4 regions of the Exiguobacterium sp. s5 genome follow, and region 2 is predicted to be linked to each of the others. Evidence: riboswitches for the same ligand, from Rfam matches in the RefSeq annotation. Region 2 holds a riboswitch; each other region holds the start of a gene.
What was found. A riboswitch is a leader RNA that binds a small molecule or an ion and turns the genes downstream of it on or off. The one in region 2 is predicted to bind S-adenosylmethionine.

Region 1: it holds a riboswitch for S-adenosylmethionine, as region 2 does, so the genes downstream of both, KNP60_RS11460 (MetQ/NlpA family ABC transporter substrate-binding protein) here and mtnK (S-methyl-5-thioribose kinase) in region 2, are expected to answer to the same signal.
Region 3: it holds a riboswitch for S-adenosylmethionine, as region 2 does, so the genes downstream of both, msrA (peptide-methionine (S)-S-oxide reductase MsrA) here and mtnK (S-methyl-5-thioribose kinase) in region 2, are expected to answer to the same signal.
Region 4: it holds a riboswitch for S-adenosylmethionine, as region 2 does, so the genes downstream of both, KNP60_RS10595 (Na+/H+ antiporter NhaC family protein) here and mtnK (S-methyl-5-thioribose kinase) in region 2, are expected to answer to the same signal.

The regions. Positions count from the first base shown of each region.
Region 1 is NZ_JACSLK010000005.1:111,260-116,534, reverse strand. Features, by position in the region: gene KNP60_RS11470 (aminotransferase class I/II-fold pyridoxal phosphate-dependent enzyme) at 24-1,199, shown strand; gene KNP60_RS11465 (iron-containing alcohol dehydrogenase family protein) at 1,196-2,212, shown strand; SAM riboswitch class I at 2,253-2,357, shown strand; gene KNP60_RS11460 (MetQ/NlpA family ABC transporter substrate-binding protein) at 2,430-3,251, shown strand; gene KNP60_RS11455 (methionine ABC transporter ATP-binding protein) at 3,261-4,295, shown strand; gene KNP60_RS11450 (methionine ABC transporter permease) at 4,267-4,929, shown strand; gene KNP60_RS11445 (Spx/MgsR family RNA polymerase-binding regulatory protein) at 4,957-5,275, opposite strand, start outside.
Region 2 is NZ_JACSLK010000001.1:152,578-157,852, forward strand. Features, by position in the region: gene KNP60_RS00895 (1,2-dihydroxy-3-keto-5-methylthiopentene dioxygenase) at 1-19, opposite strand, end outside; gene KNP60_RS00900 (methylthioribulose 1-phosphate dehydratase) at 33-650, opposite strand; gene KNP60_RS00905 (2-hydroxy-3-keto-5-methylthiopentenyl-1-phosphate phosphatase) at 647-1,297, opposite strand; gene KNP60_RS00910 (2,3-diketo-5-methylthiopentyl-1-phosphate enolase) at 1,294-2,451, opposite strand; SAM riboswitch class I at 2,521-2,622, opposite strand; SAM riboswitch class I at 2,828-2,930, shown strand; gene mtnK (S-methyl-5-thioribose kinase) at 3,012-4,166, shown strand; gene mtnA (S-methyl-5-thioribose-1-phosphate isomerase) at 4,163-5,197, shown strand; gene KNP60_RS00925 (sugar ABC transporter substrate-binding protein) at 5,190-5,275, shown strand, end outside.
Region 3 is NZ_JACSLK010000005.1:160,252-165,526, reverse strand. Features, by position in the region: gene KNP60_RS11740 (bifunctional glycosyltransferase family 2/GtrA family protein) at 1-444, shown strand, start outside; gene KNP60_RS11735 (3'-5' exonuclease) at 488-1,054, opposite strand; gene KNP60_RS11730 (four-helix bundle copper-binding protein) at 1,121-1,453, opposite strand; tRNA gene KNP60_RS11725 (tRNA-Ala) at 1,568-1,640, opposite strand; gene KNP60_RS11720 (GRP family sugar transporter) at 1,774-2,637, shown strand; gene msrA (peptide-methionine (S)-S-oxide reductase MsrA) at 2,666-3,178, opposite strand; SAM riboswitch class I at 3,242-3,342, opposite strand; gene KNP60_RS11710 (hypothetical protein) at 3,387-3,548, opposite strand; gene KNP60_RS11705 (amidase family protein) at 3,660-5,063, shown strand; gene rlmN (dual-specificity RNA methyltransferase RlmN) at 5,133-5,275, shown strand, end outside.
Region 4 is NZ_JACSLK010000004.1:295,474-300,748, forward strand. Features, by position in the region: gene KNP60_RS10580 (divergent PAP2 family protein) at 1-181, opposite strand, end outside; gene trhO (oxygen-dependent tRNA uridine(34) hydroxylase TrhO) at 299-1,240, opposite strand; gene KNP60_RS10590 (TVP38/TMEM64 family protein) at 1,463-2,113, shown strand; gene KNP60_RS10595 (Na+/H+ antiporter NhaC family protein) at 2,135-3,436, opposite strand; SAM riboswitch class I at 3,489-3,584, opposite strand; gene KNP60_RS10600 (GGDEF domain-containing protein) at 3,681-5,275, opposite strand, start outside.

The DNA.
Region 1 (5,275 bases), on a different contig from region 2:
TTTTTTGCATAGGAGGACTATTCATGACAGACAGACGCTCACACTTACTTAAAACTTTACCACCCCAACACTTTGTCGGACTCGCCGATGAAGTCGCAGCACTTGAACAGGCCGGTCGCGATATCATCCGACTCGGTCAAGGGACGCCGGATTTGCCGACGCCTGAGCCGATCTGTGACGCGCTTCAGACGGCGCTCCTTGATGCCTCGACCCATCAATACGGTCCGTTCCGCGGTCAGGCCCGCCTGAAGCAAGCAGTGGCGACGTTCTATTTGAATGAGTATGGAGTCGAACTTGATCCCGAGACAGAAGTAGCGATTCTCATCGGCTCAAAATCTGGTCTCATCACGTTGCCGCAATGTGTGCTCGAACCTGGCGACGGGATTTTGCTACCGAATCCCGGCTATCCTGATTACATCTCGGGGGCACGACTCGCCGGTGCCGTCGTCCGTGACCTCGTCCTCCGGGAAGAGAACGGCTTCTTGCCGGACTATGAGACGCTCGATACGCAAGATGCAAGACTCATGTATTTGAACTACCCGAGCAATCCGACGGGAGCCGTCGCCTCACCCGCTTTCTTTGACGATACCGTCCGTTTCGCCCGGGAGCGGGACTTGATGGTCGTCCACGATTTCGCATACGGCAGCATCGGATTCGATGGCCATGTCCCGCCTAGCTTTCTGCAGGCGGAAGGGGCGAAAGAAGTCGGCATCGAGGTATATACGATGTCGAAAGCGTTCAACATGTCCGGTTGGCGCGTCGCCTTCGCCGTCGGGAACGCGGACATCATCGAGGCGATCAACACGTATCAGGACCACGTCCACGTCAGCGTGTTCTCGGCCATCCAGGCGGCGGCTGTCGCTGCGCTCGAGGCGCCCCGTACCATTCGCGATGACTTGGCACGACTGTACGAGGCACGGCGTGATCGCCTGATCGACGGGTTGAACCGGGCCGGCTGGGCCGTCGAACCGCCGGAAGGCTCGTTCTTCGTCTGGGCGAAAGTGCCTGAGGGTGATGCCAAGTCGTTCTCGCGGAAACTGCTGCATGAAGCCGGTGTCGCCGTCACCCCGGGCTATTTCTTCGGTTCGGAAGGGAACGGATACGTCCGCTTCGGTCTCGTCTCACCGGAACCGAAGATTGACGAGGCCGTCGAACGAATCGAGCGGTTGTTTGCCGCCTATGAGGAGGTGCGCGCATGATTCGTCAGGCCGTCCTTGAATATGACCACGCCGATGACGCGCTCGACCGTCTTGATGACTTAGTCGACGGCCGACGTGCCCACGTCCTGCACGGTCAGAACGGGTATGACGTCGTCCGAGCCATCTTTCCGGCCATCGCGGACTATCCGGCAACAAGGTTCAGCGGGGAGTGCACGGACTCGGAAGTCAAACGGCTCAAACCGTTGGACGCCGACGTGTTAATCGCCGTCGGAGGCGGCAAGCTCGTCGATACGGCCAAACTCGTCGCCTATCAACGGAACGTCCCGCTCATCGTCGTCCCAACGCTCGCCTCGAACTGTGCGGCGTTCACACCGCTCAGCGTCGTCTATCAGGAGGACGGGAGCTACGACCGCTACGACATGTTCCGCGTCGTCATCGAACGGGTCATCGTTGACTCACGGGTCATCTCGCGCTCACCATATGAATACTTTCGGGCCGGTGTCATCGACACGGTCGCGAAGTTTTACGAGGCCCGTTATTTGAGTGGTGACAGCTCAGCTGACGCCGGCGTCAACACCGGACTCGTCTTGGCCGAGCAGTGCGGGCGTCTCGTCGAACTTGAATTGAGCGAGCACGCTTTTGAGTCGTATAGTGACGACGTCCGCTTCGCGGTCGATCACGTGCTCGCCATTGGAGGTGCCGTCGGAGGATTTGGTGACGCCGGGACACGCGTCGCCGTGGGCCATGCGGTCCATAATGCACTCAGCCGCTTCGAGTCGACCCACTCTTTCTTGCATGGAGACAAGGTCGGCTTCGGCCTAATCGTCCAGGAGCGGTTGCGTCGCTCGGCCGATGCTCCGTATTTGGAGGCCTGGTTGAAACGGTTCGGTGCACCGACGACGCTCGAGGCGCTCGGGGTCGGGTCGGGCGACATCCCGGTACTGGTCGACTCCGTCATGACGGAAACCGAACTGCAACAGTTGCCGGAACCACTCGATAAAGACTTTTTGAAAATAATTTTTGAAAATTTACAATTTTCTATTTACAATTAAAAGAATTAAAAGTAAGATGATAACAACTTAATAGACCGATTGCTTATCAAGAGTGGTGGAGGGACTGGCCCTGTGAAACCCGGCAACCAGATCGTAATGATCATGGTGCTAATTCCAACAGACGATATCGTCTGGGAGATGAGCGTGTCCGACTTTGACTTGTCGTGCCCGCCACTCTGAATGAGTAGCGGGCTTTCATTTTGGAGGAGGAAAACAAATGAACATCAAACAGAAAACAGTACTTGCAGGAACATCATTACTCGCCGCCATCGCGCTCTCGGCATGCGGACAATCGGACGCGAGCGAGGCGCTCAGCACGGAGTCGCTCACGATCGGCGTCACGGGCGGGCCGCACCAACAGATCGCCGAGAAAGTGAAAGAACTCGCGGCCGAAGACGGCCTCGAACTCGATATCAAAGTGTTCAATGACTATAATACGCCGAACACGGCGCTCGCCGAGGGTAGCCTCGACGTGAACAGTTATCAGACGCTCTCATTCCTAGAACTGCAAAAGTCCGACAAAGGCTATAAGATCGACGATGTGTTCAAGACCGTCGCGTTCCCGATGGGTCTTTACTCGGAAAAGTTGACCGACATTGAGGACTTGAAAGAAGGCGACAAGGTCGCCGTCCCGAACGACCCGGCGAACGAACTGCGCGCACTCCGTCTGTATGAGACAGCGGGCCTCATTACGCTGAAGGAAGGCTTGACGGACAAGGCGACGAAACGCGACATCGCTGAAAACCCGCTCAACCTCGAATTCATCGAGCTCGAGGCGTCTCAGCTCCCGACCCAGCTCCCGGAAGTCGCACTCGCGGCCATCAACACGAACTTCGCGATGGGTGCCGGCCTGTCGATCAACGAGGACGCCTTGTTCCACGAAGACACGGTCGACAACCCGTATCCGAACTACGTCGTCGTCCGCACCGATAACAAGGATGACGAAGTCGTCGCGACACTCAAATCATACTATCACTCGGACGAGGTCCGGACGTTCATCGAAGAGACGTTCAACGGCTCAATCGTCCCGGCGTTTTAAGGAGGTCCTATGATCGCACTTAAAGGAATCACGAAGACGTTCACGGTGAACAAAGGTGCCGTCACCGCACTCGACGACGTCTCGCTCACGATCGAGAAAGGCGAAATCTTCGGTATCATCGGCCGAAGCGGGGCCGGCAAGAGCACGCTCATCCGCATGATCAATCTGCTCGAACGCCCGACGTCGGGCCAGGTCGAGATCGAAGGACAGGACATCACGAAGCTCGACAAACGTGGGCTCTCAAAACTCCGCCATCGAATCGGAATGATCTTCCAACACTACAACCTGCTCAAGACGGCGACTGTCGAAGAGAACGTCGCCATCCCGCTCCGGCTTGAAGGTCTCGACAAGGCAACGATCCGTGCTCGCGTCGACAAATACCTCGACATCGTCGGCTTGACGGACCATCGGAAACACTATCCCGAGCAACTCTCGGGCGGACAGAAGCAACGTGTCGCCATCGCCCGGGCCCTCGCGCACGAGCCGGATATCCTGCTCAGCGACGAAGCGACGAGCGCGCTCGACCCGGAGACGACCGAGTCGATCCTCGACCTCTTGCTCGACATCAACCGCGAGCTCGGACTGACGATCTTTTTGATCACGCACGAGATGGAAGTCATCGAGCGCATCTGTGACCGGGTCGCGGTCATCGAGGCCGGCCGGATCATCGAGGAAGGGGACGTGCTCGACGTGTTCTCGGACCCGCAGCATGCGACGACACGCAAGTTCTTGAAGACGAACCTCGATGTCCCGAAAGAGGTCGTTGATGAGTTGAGCACGCACGGGATGCTCGTCAACTTGTCGTTCATCGGTCATCAGAGTGAACAGGCTGTGCTCGCCCAGTTGACGAAACGGTTCGGCTTGCTCCCGAATATCATCGGGGGCGGCATAAAAAAGCTAAAAGGCGGTCTCGTCGGCAATCTGCTCGTCCATTTGGACGGCGATAAGGCCCAGACCGATCAAGCCGTCCGCTTCTTAGAGGCGAGCGGTGTGAAAGTGAAGGAGGTGACGAACCATGCTTCAGTTTTGGGAAAATTGGGGTGACTTGATTTGGACGGGGACGATCCAGACGCTCACGATGACCGGCATCGCGCTCGTCATCTCGACGTTGATCGGACTGCCGCTCGGGACGCTTCTCGTCTTGACGCGACCGAACGGCCGGCTCGCCAACCGTTATTTCTACGGCATCTTATCGAGCGTCATCAACGTCGTCCGTTCCATCCCGTTCATCATTCTCTTATTCTTTATCCTCCCGTTCACCCGTTTTATCATGGGTACGACGATTGGCGTCCAAGGCGTCCTGTTGCCGCTCATCGTGTTCACGGCCCCGTATATCGCCCGGCTCATGGAGTCGGCGCTACTCGAGGTCGACCGCGGGGTCGTCGAGGCGTATGAGGCGATGGGCATCTCGACCCGTAAAATCATCTGGTACGTGTTGATCCGGGAGGCCCGCTCATCGATCGTGCTCGGTTTGACGATCGCGACGATCGGTTTGATCGGGGCGACCGCGATGGCAGGACTCGTCGGGGCAGGCGGACTCGGTGATATCGCTTACCAATACGGGCATCTCCGGTTCGAGCCGGAGGTCATGTACGTGACCATCTTCGTCTTGATCCTGCTCGTCCAATCGATTCAATCGTTCGGTAACCGCTTGGCGGCCCGACTCAAGAAAGCATAAGAAAAGAGCTCTGCTTCGGCAGGGCTCTTATTTGTTGTCGAGCAATCGTTTCAATTCGGCGATTCGGTCATGGCGCGGGATGAACGTACGAATCTCTTTCTCGCTGAACCCGATTTGAATCCGATTGTCGTCGACGACGATCGGACTCTTTAAGATTTGGGGGTGCGACGCCACAAAGCTGTACAGCTCACGGAGCGACATCTCGTCAAGTTGGTCCGCCGCTTGTTTGTACACGCTCTTTTGGACGGACAACAGGTCGGTCGTCCCGTTCTCGGTAAGGCGGAGCATGTCTTTGAACTCGGTGAACGACATCCCTTGATCGGTCAATTTCTTCTCGATGAATGGG
Region 2 (5,275 bases):
GGAAATAGACAGTTGCCATGGTTGGTTCCTCCTTATGAATGGACGCCTAGGGCGCGTAGTTTTAACGTATAGCTGAACAAGAACTCGTAAGCCTCTAAATAACGTTTGGCCGCGGCCGGGGTCTCGCCCCAGACGGTGATGCCGTGATTGCGGATGAGGACGGCGCCGGCGTTTGCCCGGATATGAGAGGCGAAGGCGGCTGCGAGCGTCGGGATGTCCGCATGGTTCTCGATAATCGGTACGCGGACGACCGCATCCTCGTCCCAGAAGCCGAGCGCCTTGATGATTTCTTGGCCGGTGAAGATGACTTCGCCGGTGGCGGCATGGAGCTCGGAGATGACATTATTGTCGACCGTATGGACGTGGAGCGAACACGTCGCGTCCGTCCGATTGAACACTTCGACGTGAAGCAGCGTCTCGGCGGATGGACGACCGTTCTGTTTGCCAATCAAGCGTCCGGCCGCATCGACGTGAACAAAGTCGTCCGGTGTTCGTTTTCGTTTATCGCGTCCGCTCGCCGTGACGAGAAATTCGAGCGGGTCATCGGAAACGCGAATCGCCAAATTCCCACTCGTTCCGGGGAACCAGTCGCGGGCGGCGAGTTCGTCTTTAATGTCGGCCAGTTCGAGCCAACGTGCGGCAAGGCTCATACGGCAACCTCCTTCAAGTGATGGGTGATGTCGTCAAACGTCTCGAACGGGGCGTAACGGATGCCTGCGTCTTCGCAGAGCGTGATGAGTTGACCTCGGGCGTAGACGAAGTCGGCACGCTTCGCGACCTCGAAGTCGGTCACCGAGTCGCCGATGACAATCAAGCGATCGGCGGGATTGACAAGGCGGCGAGCGAGCGTCGGCTTGCAACAGCCGCAATCGTTCGTACATTGTTCATCGCAAGCGTGCGGCCAAGCGACGGTGACCGTCTCAGCGGAGAAGTCGGCGACGTTGCAGAAGATATGCTCGGGGGCGACATGCCCGTCCAAGACCGGTTGCACGAAGAAGTCCATCCCGCCGCTGACGACGTCAAACTTCCAGCCATGGACCCGAACTTCTTCTAAAAATGCCGGGAACCCTTGGCGGAGCGTGATGCGCTCCAACAAATAATCACGGTAAGCCGGGGCGGCTTCGCTCGGCAACAGTCGAAACATTTGACCGACCCCGGATCGGATGGAAATCCGTTGCTCGAGGACCGCGTCTTTCAACTCGACCCAAGCCGGCGGGGCGAACGCCTTCATCAACGCGATGATATTGTCTTCCGCCGTAATCGTCCCGTCAAAGTCGCAGAGGATATGGGCCGTCATCGTGACGCCCACGCCTTCAACGCGGTATCGAGCTCGTCCGTCTGCCCTTCGGTTTGACCGAGTACGTGAGCGATGGCTTGTCGGAACGCACGAGCCCCGGCGGCTGCACCGTCCGGATGACCGTGAATGCCACCGCCGGCGTTGATGACGACATCCGTCCCGAAGTCCCGAATGATATCGGCGACGAGTCCCGGATGAATCCCCGCGGACGGGACCGGCAAAATCGGCTTCGACCAATGTGGTTCGGCACTCTGGTCACGAATCACGAACGCCTCGTCGCGCGGTGTCGCAAGTGAGCCGTACGGTGACGGGAAGAGCGTCAAATCGGCCCCGGCGAGGCGAGGGAGTTTACCGAGCAAAAGCGAATGACTGATTGATCCGGTCAAGGCGCCGGCAAAGGCCGGATGTGCCAAGATCGGGACGTGGATATCCGGATCGTTCGCGAGTTCGCGCAGTGCGTCGAGCCCGTACGTATAGACGTTGAACAGGAGCGCCGTCGCACCGGCCTCGATGAGACGGAGCGCCTGGTCACGCAGACCGAACACGGGGCCGCTCAGCGTGATGGCGTACAGGACACGTTTCCCGGTCGCCTCGAAGTGGGCTTGAATGACGTCCGCTCCGATCCGGGCCCGTTCGAGCGACGGGGTGAGCGGGTTGTCGTATAAAATCTCGTCGTCTTTGACGATATCGATGCCACCGGCGAACTGATCGCGGAGTTGCTGCTCGAGAAACGCGAGGTCACGGCCGATGACGCCTTTGAAGATGCTCATGACGAGCGGGCGATCCTGAACGCCGAGCAACTCACGAATCCCGTCGACACCGAACTTGGCGCCTTTGAAATCAGAGGCGAGCGTCTCCGGCAACGTCAAATCGATTAATCGGACCGAATCATCGAGGGACAGTTTCCCGAACGTCGTCGTCAAGATGGATGAAAAGTCAGGGCTGACATTATGTAACGGATAGCGGATCGTGAAGCGGCTCGTCGTGTCCGTATGTGTGGTTGATACGACCTCACCTCGGAACGCCTGTAACTGCTCTTGCTCTAAGTGAGGCAAGTCCGTCCATGTGCCGACGGTCAGCTCGAGGGCGATCTTGTTGGCGACGGTCGCGACCGCGTCCGTCCGTTTGATTTCATATGTGGCAGTGATACTCATATGGTTCCTCCTTCCAGGCAAACAAAAATGACCCCATGCCGAGGCAAGAGGTCATCATAAAAAAATGAACTCTTATCTCTCAGCTTACGCTGCAAGAATTAGCACCGTGCCATTTCTGGTCGGTTGCTGCGACATCATCGGGCTTGTCCCTCCGTCTGCTCTTGATAAGAATGTGATTTGAAGTTGTGAAATTTAATTGAATTTTTGCACAGAATCGTCACATCGTCAATTCCTTTTTTTCCAAAAAAAATATTTTGGAAAGTTGTTTCCATATATGCACAAAAAAAGACGAAGGTGCACCGAGAAAATGACGTTGACAATTGTGACGTCGAGTCCGTAATATTCAGCACATAAGTTCACCGAATCGAATAAACCACTCTTATCGCGAGTTGGCAGAGGGAATTGGCCCGATGACGCCGCAGCAACCGACCACTAGGCACGGTGCTACATCCACCAGACGAATGTCTGACAGATGAGAGGAACAACCAGTTTGGCTGTGCCTCTTTCTCGCGGAGAAAGGGGCTTTTTTTGTGGGCAACGTACAGGAAGGGGAAAACATTATGTCATATCAACCATTTACAGAACAGACCGTCGTCGAACATGTGAAAACGTTGGGGTTAATCGAAGACGGAGGCATCACGCATTGCGAGGAGATCGGGGACGGCAATTTGAACCTCGTTTTCCGCATCCGACAAGGCGAAACGAGTCTCATCGTCAAACAGGCGCTCCCATACGCGAAAGTCGTCGGCGAAAGTTGGCCGCTCACGCTCGAACGGGCGTGGATTGAACAGTTGGCACTCCGTGAGTTTGCGACGGTCGCGCCGCGGTTCGTCCCGGCCGTCCTCGGCAGCGATCGGACACTCGCCTACACGATTATAGAAGATCTGTCTGATTATGAGATTGTCCGCACCGGTTATTTGAACGGGGAGAGCTATCCGGAACTCGCCCGCCATGTTGGGGAATTTTTAGGCGAGACGCTGTTCGCGACGTCGGATTATGCGGCCGGACCGATCGCGAAGAAGCGGATTGAACGTGACTATTACAACCCGGAACTGTGTGACATCACCGAGAAACTCATCTTCACCGACCCGTTCAAAGACGCGGAGTCGAACAACATCGAGACGGCGCTGCGAGAAGATGTCGAACGCCTTTGGCAAGACCAAGCGCTCAAAGTCGAGGTGACGAAACTGAAAGTCGGCTTTGTCACGAAACATGAGGCACTCCTGCATGGAGACTTACATACGGGCAGCATCTTCGCGACTCAACAAGAGACGAAAATCATCGATCCAGAGTTCGCGTTTTACGGACCGTTCGGTTTCGACCTCGGCCAAATCATCGCCCATTTGACGCTGTCGACGTTCCATGACCCACTCAAGCGCTTCGAGCGTTTCACGGACGTCTTGACGGTGTGGGAGACGTTTGAGAAGACGTTTCGGGCCAACTTTGAGCGCGCCGTCGAGCCGTTCAACACGATTGGTTTTGTCGACGAGTTGTTGCGGACGATTTTCAGCGACACGATCGGCTACGCCGGTTGCGAGCTCATTCGCCGTGCCGTCGGACTGGCCGGTGTCGCCGATCTCGAGACGTTGCCGGAAGCGACGCGGCTCGAACGAAAACGTGACGCGCTCGCTCTCGGGACGGCGCTCATTAAAGAACGCCACAGCGTCGAATCGATTGACGACTTGGTGACGCTTTTGTCGGGGGTGCGCGTATGACGGTCCAAAACATCCGTTTCCATCCGCAGACGAACGAACTCATCGTATTGGATCAGACGTTGTTGCCGCACGAAGAGCGTTACGTGACGATCGAGACGCTTGAACAGGCCGAACATGCCATCGAGACGCTCCAAGTCCGCGGCGCCCCGGCCATCGCATACTTCGGGGCGTTCGTCCTCGCCAAAGAGGCGGGCCGGTTAGTCGACGATCCGGACTTTACGCGTCGGCTCGACCTCGTCGGACGCCGCTTGATCGCGACCCGGCCGACGGCGGTCAATCTGCAAAACGTGATCGAATCGCTCCTTGATTTAAATGTCGGGGACGACTTCGAGGCGATTGCCGAGGAAATCAAACGCCGCGCCATCGCTTTGTACGACCGGGACGTCGATACGTATCGGGCCATCGGCGAGCATGCACTGACGGTGTTGCCGGCCGGGGGGAACGTGTTGACGATTTGCAACGCCGGTGCCATCGCGACATCGCGTTACGGGACGGCGCTCGCCCCGTTTTACGTTGGAAAAGAACGCGGTGTATCCTTCAACGTCTTCGCCTGTGAGACGCGGCCGCTCCTGCAAGGGGCACGCCTCACCGTCTGGGAGCTCGACCGGGCCGATATCGACGTGACGCTCATCACCGACAATATGGCGGCTTGGACGATTCAGTCGAAACGAGTCGATGCCATCATCGTCGGAGCCGACCGCATCACACGGACGGGGCACGTCGCCAATAAAATCGGGACGTTGCAGCTCGCCGTCCTCGCCAAGCATTACGGCATCCCGTTCTATGTCGCGGCGCCGCATTCGACGTTCGATTTGACGGCGGATGACACGATTGAAATCGAGGAGCGGAACCAGTCAGAAGTGACACATATCGGCGGTCAACCGACGGCGCCAGTCGGCATCACCGTCTTCAATCCGGCGTTCGACGTCACCACACCGGACCTCATCACCGGACTCATCACCGAGGCGGGTGTATTCGAACCGACAGAAACCGCCATCACACATCATGTAGGGGGAACGATTCATGTCTAAAAAACTATTGATTTTATTATTCACATTCGTCTTGGCGCTCGTCGGTTGCACGAACGAGCAAGCGGCTCCATCGAAGCC
Region 3 (5,275 bases), on a different contig from region 2:
CAAACCGTCTATGTGGCAGAAAACGCCTCGTCCCATTTCCGGCCGGTGATCGACTCGATTCTTATCTATCGCATGTTTTTGGCCTATTCATTATCATCGGTCGCATCATTTCTGTTAGACATCGGGTTCTATGCCTTGTTCGTCTATTTGTTGAATCCGTGGTTCGAGACGACGCACGTCTTGATTGCGACGGTCGTGGCCCGTATCCTGTCATCGCTGTTCAATTATTTCGTCAATCGGAAAATTGTGTTCCATTCGAAGGCGAAGCGGGCGATGCCGAAATACTTCGGTCTCGTCGGATTGCAGATGGCGCTGTCGGCCGGTCTCGTCTATGCGCTGTTCTATGTCATCCGCGACGGTGAGGTGTGGATCAAAGTGTTCGTCGACAGCTTCTTGTTCGTCGTCAGTTATTATGTCCAGAAAAAATGGATCTTTAAACGCTAACAGGCCAAGACGTGTGTCTTGGCCTGTCTGGCATGCATATCGTTCAATAAGCGAGTTTTCCGAGCTTGACCGATGTGTACCGGTGCAGTTCACGCGGATCATGGATCCCGGTCTTCTGCATCATGTCGCGCATGAGCAGGGCACAGACGCGAGCATCTTCAGCCGCATCGTGGTGGATGAACGGGACGTTCAAATATTCCGCCATCGTGTTCAGCTTGTGATTCGGCAGACCTGGATACAGTTTTCTCGACAACTTGACGGTACAGCCGTACTCGATCGTCGGAAACGTATATAAATCGTATTTGGCGATCGCTTTCTTGAACGCGCCCATATCGAACGAAGCGTTGTGTGCCATGACGAGATCGACATCCCGCAGCGTCGGATAGAGCTGTTCGAGCACCTCGGGTAACGCTGGGGCGTCCCAGACATCGCTTGGCCGGATGCCGTGGACCCGGATATTGCCGGCATCGAAGTCTTCCTCCGGATTGACGAGCAGTTGGTTCGTTTCGATGATTTCACCGTCGACGAGCAGGCTCCAGCCGACAGAGCAGATGCTGCGACTATCGCGGTTCGCCGTCTCGACGTCGATGGCAAGAATTGAATGTGGCATAATTGATCCCTTTCTCGTAAAAACAAGTATAAAAAAAGTCTAACATATCGTTAGACTAAAAAGCGATTATGCGGCCACGAGGTTGCGGCATGCTTCGGCACAGCGGAGACATGCTTCGGCACAGCGTTGGCAATGGTCGTGCAAGTGGCGGCCACATTCGACGGCGCACGTGTCACACACCTGGGCGCAGAGTGCACCAATCGGTTTGGTGAAAGCCGAATCGGTCTCGAGCGCGTTCAAGGCGAGTGCACACACTTCCGAACATTCTTTCGTCAGCCGGATACACTCGGCGACCATCAACAAGTCTTCTTCTTGTAAGCATTTTGAGAAACAATGATTGCTTGCCCGCATACAGTCGATGACGGCTAAAATGGTCTCTTCGACAGAGGCTCGGTCCATGATAAGTCCCCCTTTAGAATAATGATGTCTTACAATCATTACCCGCTAGCGGATGAGTTAAACCGAGCGGCGACGCAAAAAAGTCACCCCTCGAATGAGTGGTGACTTCAATAATGGAGCATAGCGGGCTCGAACCGCTGACCTCCACGCTGCCAGCGTGGCGCTCTCCCAGCTGAGCTAATGCCCCGTTCGAAAATTATTATATCATCCTAGTAAAACATTTGGCAATGGCTATTTTTAATTTTTTTGAACAAAGTTTAATCAGCACTGAACGCGGGAAAATCACAAATGATGTTATATTACGAAAGCAGGTGTCATGTATGGAAATGATTTTACTCGCACTCTTACCTGCCTTGATGTGGGGGAGCATCCCGCTCATCGTCTCAAAGGTCGGCGGGAAGCCGATTCAACAGTTGATCGGGACGACAATCGGGGCGATGGTGATGGCAGTCATTATCGCACTCGTGTTCAATCCCGGGTTCACGACGCTCGCAATCGTGACCGGATTCATCTCCGGCGCGTTTTGGGCACTCGGACAATATTTACAGTTCCAATCGTTTCAAATTTTAAGTGTCTCGAAGGCGATGCCGATCAGCACCGGCATGCAGCTTCTCGGTACATCGTTGTTCGGTGTCATCGTCCTCGGAGACTGGAAAACGACGACCGAACTATGGCTCGGATTTTCGGCGCTCGTTCTCATCGTGATTGGGGCTGCGTTGACGTCGTATCAGCAGAACAAAGACGGCGACAGCAGCGGCGCCTTGAAGAAAGGCTTGCTCGTTCTGCTCGTGTCGAGTATCGGTTACGTGACGTACGCCGTCCTGACGAACTATTTCGAGGTCGACGGGATCACGGCGATCTTGCCACAGTCGGTCGGGATGTTCGTCGCGGCGCTGTTGTTCAGCCTGCGTGAGAAAGATGTGAAGAAGTTCGATCCGAAGACGTTCAAAAACATCTTGGCCGGGATCGCCTGGGGGATCGGGAACTTCGGGCTGTTCGTGTCGAGCGGTGAAGTCGGAATCGCGACGTCATTCGCCTTGTCGCAATTGAACGTCGTCGTGGCGACGCTCGGCGGGATCTATCTATTAAAAGAAGAGAAGACGACGAAAGAACGTGTCTTCGTCTTTATGGGTATCGGCCTCATCGTCGTGGCCGGATTCATGCTCGGAATCGCTAAAAGCTAAAAGACGGGTCAGACGACCCGTCTTTCGCTTACCAGGCTTGTTCGATGAATGCGTCACGCCCAGATTTTTTCCGGTCCTCTTTATAGTGGGCCGGATTTTTTTTATGGAAGTCTTGATGGTACTCCTCGGCCGGATAGAACGTGTCGGCCGGTAAAATCTTCGTGACGATCGGCTGTTGGAAACGTCCGCTCGCCGCGAGCGCGTCGCGACTCTGCTCTGCTTTCACACGTTGTTCTTCCGTATGATAGAAGATGGCCGGCGCATATTGACTGCCTCGGTCTTGGAATTGACCGCCGTCATCGGTCGGATCGGTCTGAATCCAATACAGTTCGAGCAGTCGCTCATAAGCGAACAGCGTCGGGTCGAACGTGATCTCGACGACCTCATAGTGTCCGGTCGTCCCTGTCTTCACTTGTTCATACGTCGGATCGTCGACGTGACCTCCCGTATAACCTGATACGATCGACTCGATGCCGGGTTGTTCCTCGAATGGCGTCACCATGCACCAAAAACAGCCGCCTGCGAATGTTGCTTTCTCCATTATCTTGTCCCCCTCATCTTCATTCCCAAAAAAAGCGCCCATGTCATCGACATGAGCGCTCTGTCATATCGGCCAAGGCAATCGCCTTGCTGGTAGTAGCACCTTGCCGTAGCAGGTTGCTGTGAAGTCATAGAGCCAGGTCTCTCGTTCACTCAAGATATCGATATGTAGTTGGTGACAGCATCATACCATCAGATTTGAAGCGGCGTCAACGGTTTGGCTTGCGCCGTAGTTGGAGCAAGGTGGCACCGAGGATCAGGATGACGAGCACGATGGAGAGCGGTAGCGTATACGGGGCGTCCCCGGCATATAACTGTAAGAAGAACAAGGCAAAGACGGACAATAAGACGAGTACGTACGAACGGTTCATAGTAACCTCCCTTTTCTTTCAGTGTACCAAGTTACACATTCGTTGGCGAACGAAAACAGGAAATCAAATGTCGATAGCGAATACCATCGAGTGACCAAAGGAGGAATCAATATGACTGACACATTTGATTTTATGGAACTCGATATCGAATCTGCCCATCGCGGATATAAAGAAGGAACGTTTACGGCACGTGACGTGACGGCCTACTATTTGACCCGGATCGCCCAGTTCAACGACAAACTGAAGGCGGTCATTCAAGTGAACCCGGACGCGTTGTTCGAGGCCGAGTCGGCTGACCGGGCGTTTCGTCGCGGGCTACGCTTGCCGCTACTCGGCATCCCGGTGCTGATCAAAGACAATGTCGAGACAGCCGGACTCATGAAGACGACGGCCGGGGCCGTCGCCCTCGAACATCACTTCGCAGGCCGGGACGCCCATCTCGTCCAAAACCTGCGAGCGAGCGGGGCCATCATCCTCGGGAAAGCGAACTTGTCCGAATGGGCCAACTTTTTGACCGAGGGCATGCCGAACGGCTGGAGCGGTGTCGGTGGGCAGACGCTCAATCCATATGGGGATAAGCTCGATGTCGGAGGTTCGAGCTCAGGTTCGGCCTCTGCGGTCGCAGCGAACCTGACACTGCTCGCTGTCGGTAGCGAGACGAGCGGCTCCATCATCCATCCGAGCGTGCACAATGGCATCGTCGGCATCAAACCGACCGTCGGCCTCATCAGTCGGAGTGGCATCATCCCGATTTCGCGGTCGCAAGACACGGCGGGACCGATGGCACGAACGCTCGAAGACGCGGTAAGGGCACTTGAGGCGATGGTAGGGGAAGACCCGGCGGACCCGGCGACACTCAACCTCCCGGCCGGCCCGCCGTATCGGACGTGCCTCGACGAGCGCCAAGCGGTCGGGATGCGTGTCGGGATCGTCAAAGCTGATTTATCAGCAGAAGAACAAGCATTATACGGTGAGACGACCGAGCTGTTGAAACAGAGCGGCATCGACCTTGTCGAAGTCGAACTGCCCGCCCATGATACGCTCGACCAAGGCGATATTTTGTACCACGAGTTCAAACTCGGGATCGAGGCGTACCTGGCCACGACGACGCTCCCGTACGAGACGTTGTCGGATTTGATGGACTGGAACAACAGACATCCTGAGACGATCCCGCACGGACAAAAGACGTTCGAGAAAGCGGAAAGATTGTCGGGACGTCTCATCGAGGCGGCCTATTTAACGCGCCGGCTCGATGACGTACGTGACGCCAAGACGGACGGACTCGACCGCCTATTAAACGAACAGCAGTTGCACGCGCTCGTCTTGCCTCACGATTTGAACTATGACATGGCGGCAAAAGCCGGGCATCCAACCATCACGATCCCATATCGCTTGAAAGCGAGCGGGGCGCCGTTCGGCCTATCGTTCACCGGGACGAGTTATGCCGAACGTGACTTGATTCGTCTGGCGTATGCGTTCGAGCGACATATTTCGCGTCCCGTTCCACCGTTATAAGAACGTTGCACCCGTCGTCCACGTCCGCTACAATGGTACGTATGCGGATTGAAGAAAGGACAGATAGCAATGAAACCATCTATATACGGGCTGACGTTCGATCAGCTGACAGAAGCGTGTGTCTCTTGGGGATACAGCGCCTTCCATGCGAGACAAATCTGGGACTCGCTCTACATCGACCGAGTGAAACAAATCGAGGACATCTCGGTACG
Region 4 (5,275 bases), on a different contig from region 2:
TCACGGTCGTCAATGCGACGACGGTCGAGGAGTGGGAACTTGGCATCCCACCTGAGGCAAACATGATTTCAAGTTCAAAATCTCGTGTTTTAATGAGTTCGGTTACGAGCTTGGCCGCTTGGGCGATGAACCACGCGAGCAAGGCGGCGAGTAAAGGTTCGTTAAAGAGCAATCGATTCACTTCCTGTCTGACAATGGTATCTACACTATACCCGATTCTTTCAGGCACTAGACGTAAAGTTTTTGTCAAAAAAAGCACCTCGAGCATAGGCTCGAAGTGCTTCTCGGTCGATTTTTGTTACCCGACGACGCCTTCAGTCTCCTGAAGTTTGTCCGCGATATTCTCGATGATATAGCGGTTACGTGGATGCTCCTGGCACTCTTTCGAGCATGAACGCATTTGTTTCGGTTCACACTCTTCACAACAGAAGTGTTGAGCATTACACACCGGGTTGGCACAATTAACGTAACGGACCGTCTTCGTCCCACAGTGCATGCACTCGGAAACAACCGACGGATTGACCGTGTTGACTGGGACGTTGATGCGCTCGTCAAAGACGTAGAGCTCGCCTTCCCAATTTTCGCCTTTCGTGGCGTCGTCTTTGCCGTACATGGCGACGCCGCCTTTTAGGTGGAAAATGTTGTCGTGACCTTGGTCACGCATATATGCGGTAAATTTCTCGCAACGGACGCCTCCGGTACAGTACGTGAGTAAGGTTTTCCCTTCGTAGAGGTCCTTGTTCTCTTCGAGCCAATCTGGCATGTAACGAGAAGCCTCTACGTCGATTTTGATCGCATTTTTAAAGTGACCAAGATCGTACTCGTAGTTGTTACGAACATCGAGGATGACGACATCGTCGCGATTCATCATCTCTTTCCATTCTGCCGGTTCGAGGTACGCACCGTGCTGTTTAGGAACGTCGAACTCACCATCAAAGCGCCACGTCACAAGCTCTTTCTTATGACGGACAAAGATTTTTTTGAACGCATGCTCTTCGACTTCATCGATTTTGAACTCGATATCGCTGAAAAGCGGGTTCGCTTTCAAGTCGTTCATGTATTGCTCGGTCTGTTCCCAAGTCCCAGAGCACGTTCCGTTGATTCCTTCGGAAGAAATCAAGATCCGTCCTTTGATGCCAAGGTCCTTACAATACTTGAGGTGCTCTTGTGTGAGCGTTTCTGGGTCTTCGATGTTGACGTACTTATAGTACAGCAAGACCCGCATTGGTTTTGTTTCCATGTTATTACTCCCCTGTGTTCAGTTTTTTGCAGGAAAACGAACGTTGGGTTGTGTCGTTCGACGAGCGGACTTGCCTGCAACCACAAGTCCATATTATATGATAGATATCACAGCGAAATTTCGCAAATACTTTTTATTTTTTTTACTGGCGTGCAGGGGGATGCGTCTTCCTGAGCGAAATCGGGTAAAAGGTATTAATGAAAGTCGAAGGTGGAAACTGATATGCTCACATCACTCCAACAATGGATTATCCAACTGATTGAATGGCTGCAAGAGCTTCCGGGAGGCCCATGGGCAGGACTAGGGGCGCCGTTCCTTGAGGCGATCTTTCCATTTCTTCCGCTCGTCCTCATCATTTCGGCGAACGCGGCCACGTATGGGTTCTTGCTCGGGACGTTATTGTCTTGGGTCGGTAGTTTACTAGGGACGATTCTTGTCTTTACAGCCGTCCGTTACGTATTCCGTAAACCGATGACACGGTGGCTCGAAAAACATAAACAAGGGGTATATTGGCTGGAACGCATCAACCATATGAGCCCGATCTCGCTTGGGTTTTTATATTCGCTCCCGTTCATCCCGGTCAGTTTGATCACATACTTACTTGCCCTCATTCAAATGCCGCTTCGGACATTCATCATGGCGGCGGGGTTCGGGAAACTGCTTGTCGTCTTGATTTTTTCGGTCATTGGTGACCAGTGGGAAGAGTTTATTCAAAGTCCGTTCCGCTTATCGATGCTTGGACTGTTACTGTTTGTTCTTTGGGCGATCAGCCGTGGCCTCGAGGAATTGCTCAAGCGGCGCGCCTTCAAAAAACGCAACGAACAACTTCAACGTGAACGTGAAACGAAACGTCAAACGACCCTTCGAAGCTAGTGCTTCAAAGGGTCGTTTTGGTCAGGCGCGCTTTTTGAAACGCGGGAAGTTAAAGACGATGGCCAGCCCTCCGCAAATGAAGAGCAGGAATGGATAGAACATATACGGGACGAGCGCTGGTGACGCCGTATTCGTCAATTCGGCGGCGATGAGCAGCTGTGCCCCATAAGGCAACAGGCCTTGGACGCCACACGAGAAGATGTCGAGCACACTCGCTGATTTCTTTCGCTCGATGTCATACGTGTCGGCGATATTGGCGGCGAGCGGACCGGCCACGAGAATCGAGATCGTGTTGTTCGCCGTCGCAACGTTCGTCGCGCTGACGAGCCCGGCGATGCTCCATTCGGCACCGGCACGTTTTTGAATCCGCGACGTGAGCGCGTCACGCAAGTAAGTGAGCCCGCCGTTATGCGAGATGAGTCCGACGAGTCCGCCCATGAGGAGCGTCAAGAGCGAAATCTCGGCCATACCCATCATCCCGTCTGCCATAGCCGTGACGTATGAAGTGACAGCCAAACTCCCATCGATCAAACCGATGATGCCGGTCAAGGCAATCCCGCCAAGCAAAACGAGAATGACGTTCAACCCGGTCAAGGCGAGAGCGATGACGGCGAGGTATGGAATGAGTTTATACCATTCGAACGCGGCTGCATCGACAGTCGATTCTCCACTCGATAACACCGATAAGAGGACGATTGTGATAAGGGCGGCCGGGAGGACAATCCAAAAGTTGGTTCGGAATTTGTCACGCATATTGGTACGCTGGGTCCGGACGGCAGCGATTGTCGTGTCCGAGATGAACGACAAGTTGTCCCCGAACATGGCACCACCGACGACGGCAGCCGCCGCGATGGCGATATTGACGCCACTTTCTTCGTGGATACCGAGCGCGATCGGGGCGAGGGCGGCAATCGTGCCCGTCGACGTTCCCATCGCCATCGAGATGAAAGCCGCGATGACGAATAAACCGCTCAGTAGAAGCGAGGACGGTAAAAATGTCAGCGCCGCATTGACGGTCGCGTCGATTGCGCCGATTGCTTCGGCGACACTCGAGAACGCTCCGGCGAGCAAGAAGATGAAGACCATGATCAAAATGCCGGGGTTCCCCGCACCTTGGGCGACACGCTCGACCGTCTGAGTGACGCTGCCTTTCGTCATCATCGCCGCGACGATGACCGCGATCAACGCCGCGATCAGGACCGGGAATTTATAAAAGTCGTTATAGTAGATGCCTGCCCCGATAAAGAAGACGAGGAAGACGAGCAAAGGCAATAGTGCCCATTTGTTAGCTGTCGGTTGTTCCAATCGATTCACCTCATTCATAAAATAAAAAGAGAGCCTTCTGAAAAAAGGCTCTCTCTACAAGAAAACACTTTTTTCATCTTTCGAGCAGACTGCTCGCTGGATTTGGCACAGGTTACCCGCTGCCGAGACGTCACTGGGCCAGTCCCTCAGTCTCTCTTGATAAAAAAGTTGTGATATTTAATTATAAGACACGTTCCCTAACGTACCTGTTTCAAATCCGCTTGTCAATAGCAAACCCCCACGCGGTGAACGTGGGGGTGAGTCAGGTCGTTAAGAAATTGTAATGGGCGACGCGGTTGCGTCCGGCGTACTTCCCGCCGACGTAGAGGGCCCGGTCAGCGTTACGGATCGTATCGTCGAGGCGTTTGTCACCGAACGCCTGAATCGTGTCGACACCGATCGAAGCGGTGACGGGGATATCGATTCCGTCGACGTGGAACGGTTTGTTCTCGATTTGTTGCCGGATCCGTTCGGCGATCTCGATTGCCTGTTCGACATCGCAACGATTCAATAGCAAGATGAACTCTTCACCGCCGTAACGGGCGGCAAAATCTTCGGTGCGGAGTGCCTGGCGAATCCGCCGTCCAAACTCTTGGAGCACACTGTCCCCGACTTGATGTCCGTGCAAATCGTTGATTTTTTTGAAAAAGTCGATGTCGAGCATCGCGACCGAAATCGGATACATCGAACCGTCCGAGATTTGTTGAATCCCGTATTCGTAAAACGCGCGTGCATTCGCGAGCAGCGTCAAGCTGTCGGTCCGACTTTCCGTGTAAAGACGGTCGCGCTCATGGCAACGGCTGATCGTCCGGTTGAACGACTTGAGAAGTTTGACGATTTCACGTTGGATGGTCGAGGGATACCCATAGACGTGTTCACCCGTCATGACGAGCCACGTGCGAATCCCTTCGATCTCCTCGGACCGAACCGAGATGAAACTATGATAGTCGTCGTCAAATTCGTTCGACAGTGGTGCGTCCCATTCGAAGCGCATCTCATATTCGACCGAGGCTTCGTTCGGATAAGCGTGATCGAGCAAATCGAACACGATGTGACGGTCAATCGGCTGACGCGTCTTCAAATCAAAGTACAGGGTACGGTCGAACAGTTTAAACTCGACGAACCCTTCGTCATAGTGATTGAGCCGCTCACATTGACTGAGAAACACTTCGATGGCTTGCGCCTCGCTCTGCGATAACGACACGGCTTCTTTTGCCTCATCATACTGTTCAATCAACGATTTAAAGGCGTCTTGCCGGCCTTTTTGGATGATGAGCCGCTTGATGAAGAACGTCAACGCGGCAGCGATGCTGCTGACGACGAGTAAATTCGTCTCCCGGAACAACGAGGCCGCCAAAATGAAGACGAGACTGACGATATACGTATAAAACGCGATGCTCAGAAAATCGCGGACCGGGATGTCGACGCGGAACCACCAACCGACTTGATACTTTTGCACGACCGTGTTCAAGATGATGGCCAGAATCAAACCGGCGAGCGGCAGGAACGAGTCTTGAGAATAGAAGCCGAGACCGGTCACACCACCAAGTGCCAAGTAAACACCGGCTGGGATGGCAATCTCCAAGAAAGACGTGATGGCGTTCCAAGGATACGTGAAGCGGAAGCGTCGAAGCGCGACGCGCGGTTTCAAGTTGACGAACTGGAAGACGAGGAGACCAATCTGATTGACGAAAAGCGCCGTCTCGAAATCAAAAAACAAGAAAATGATGAGGACGATACTTTCCGAAAACGTGAAGTAGACGCCTTTCCGTTCGATGGAGTCCATTTGAAAAATGATGACAAGGAGCGCGATCAAGATGAACGGCAACGGCTCGATGGCGGGTATGTTCAATACGC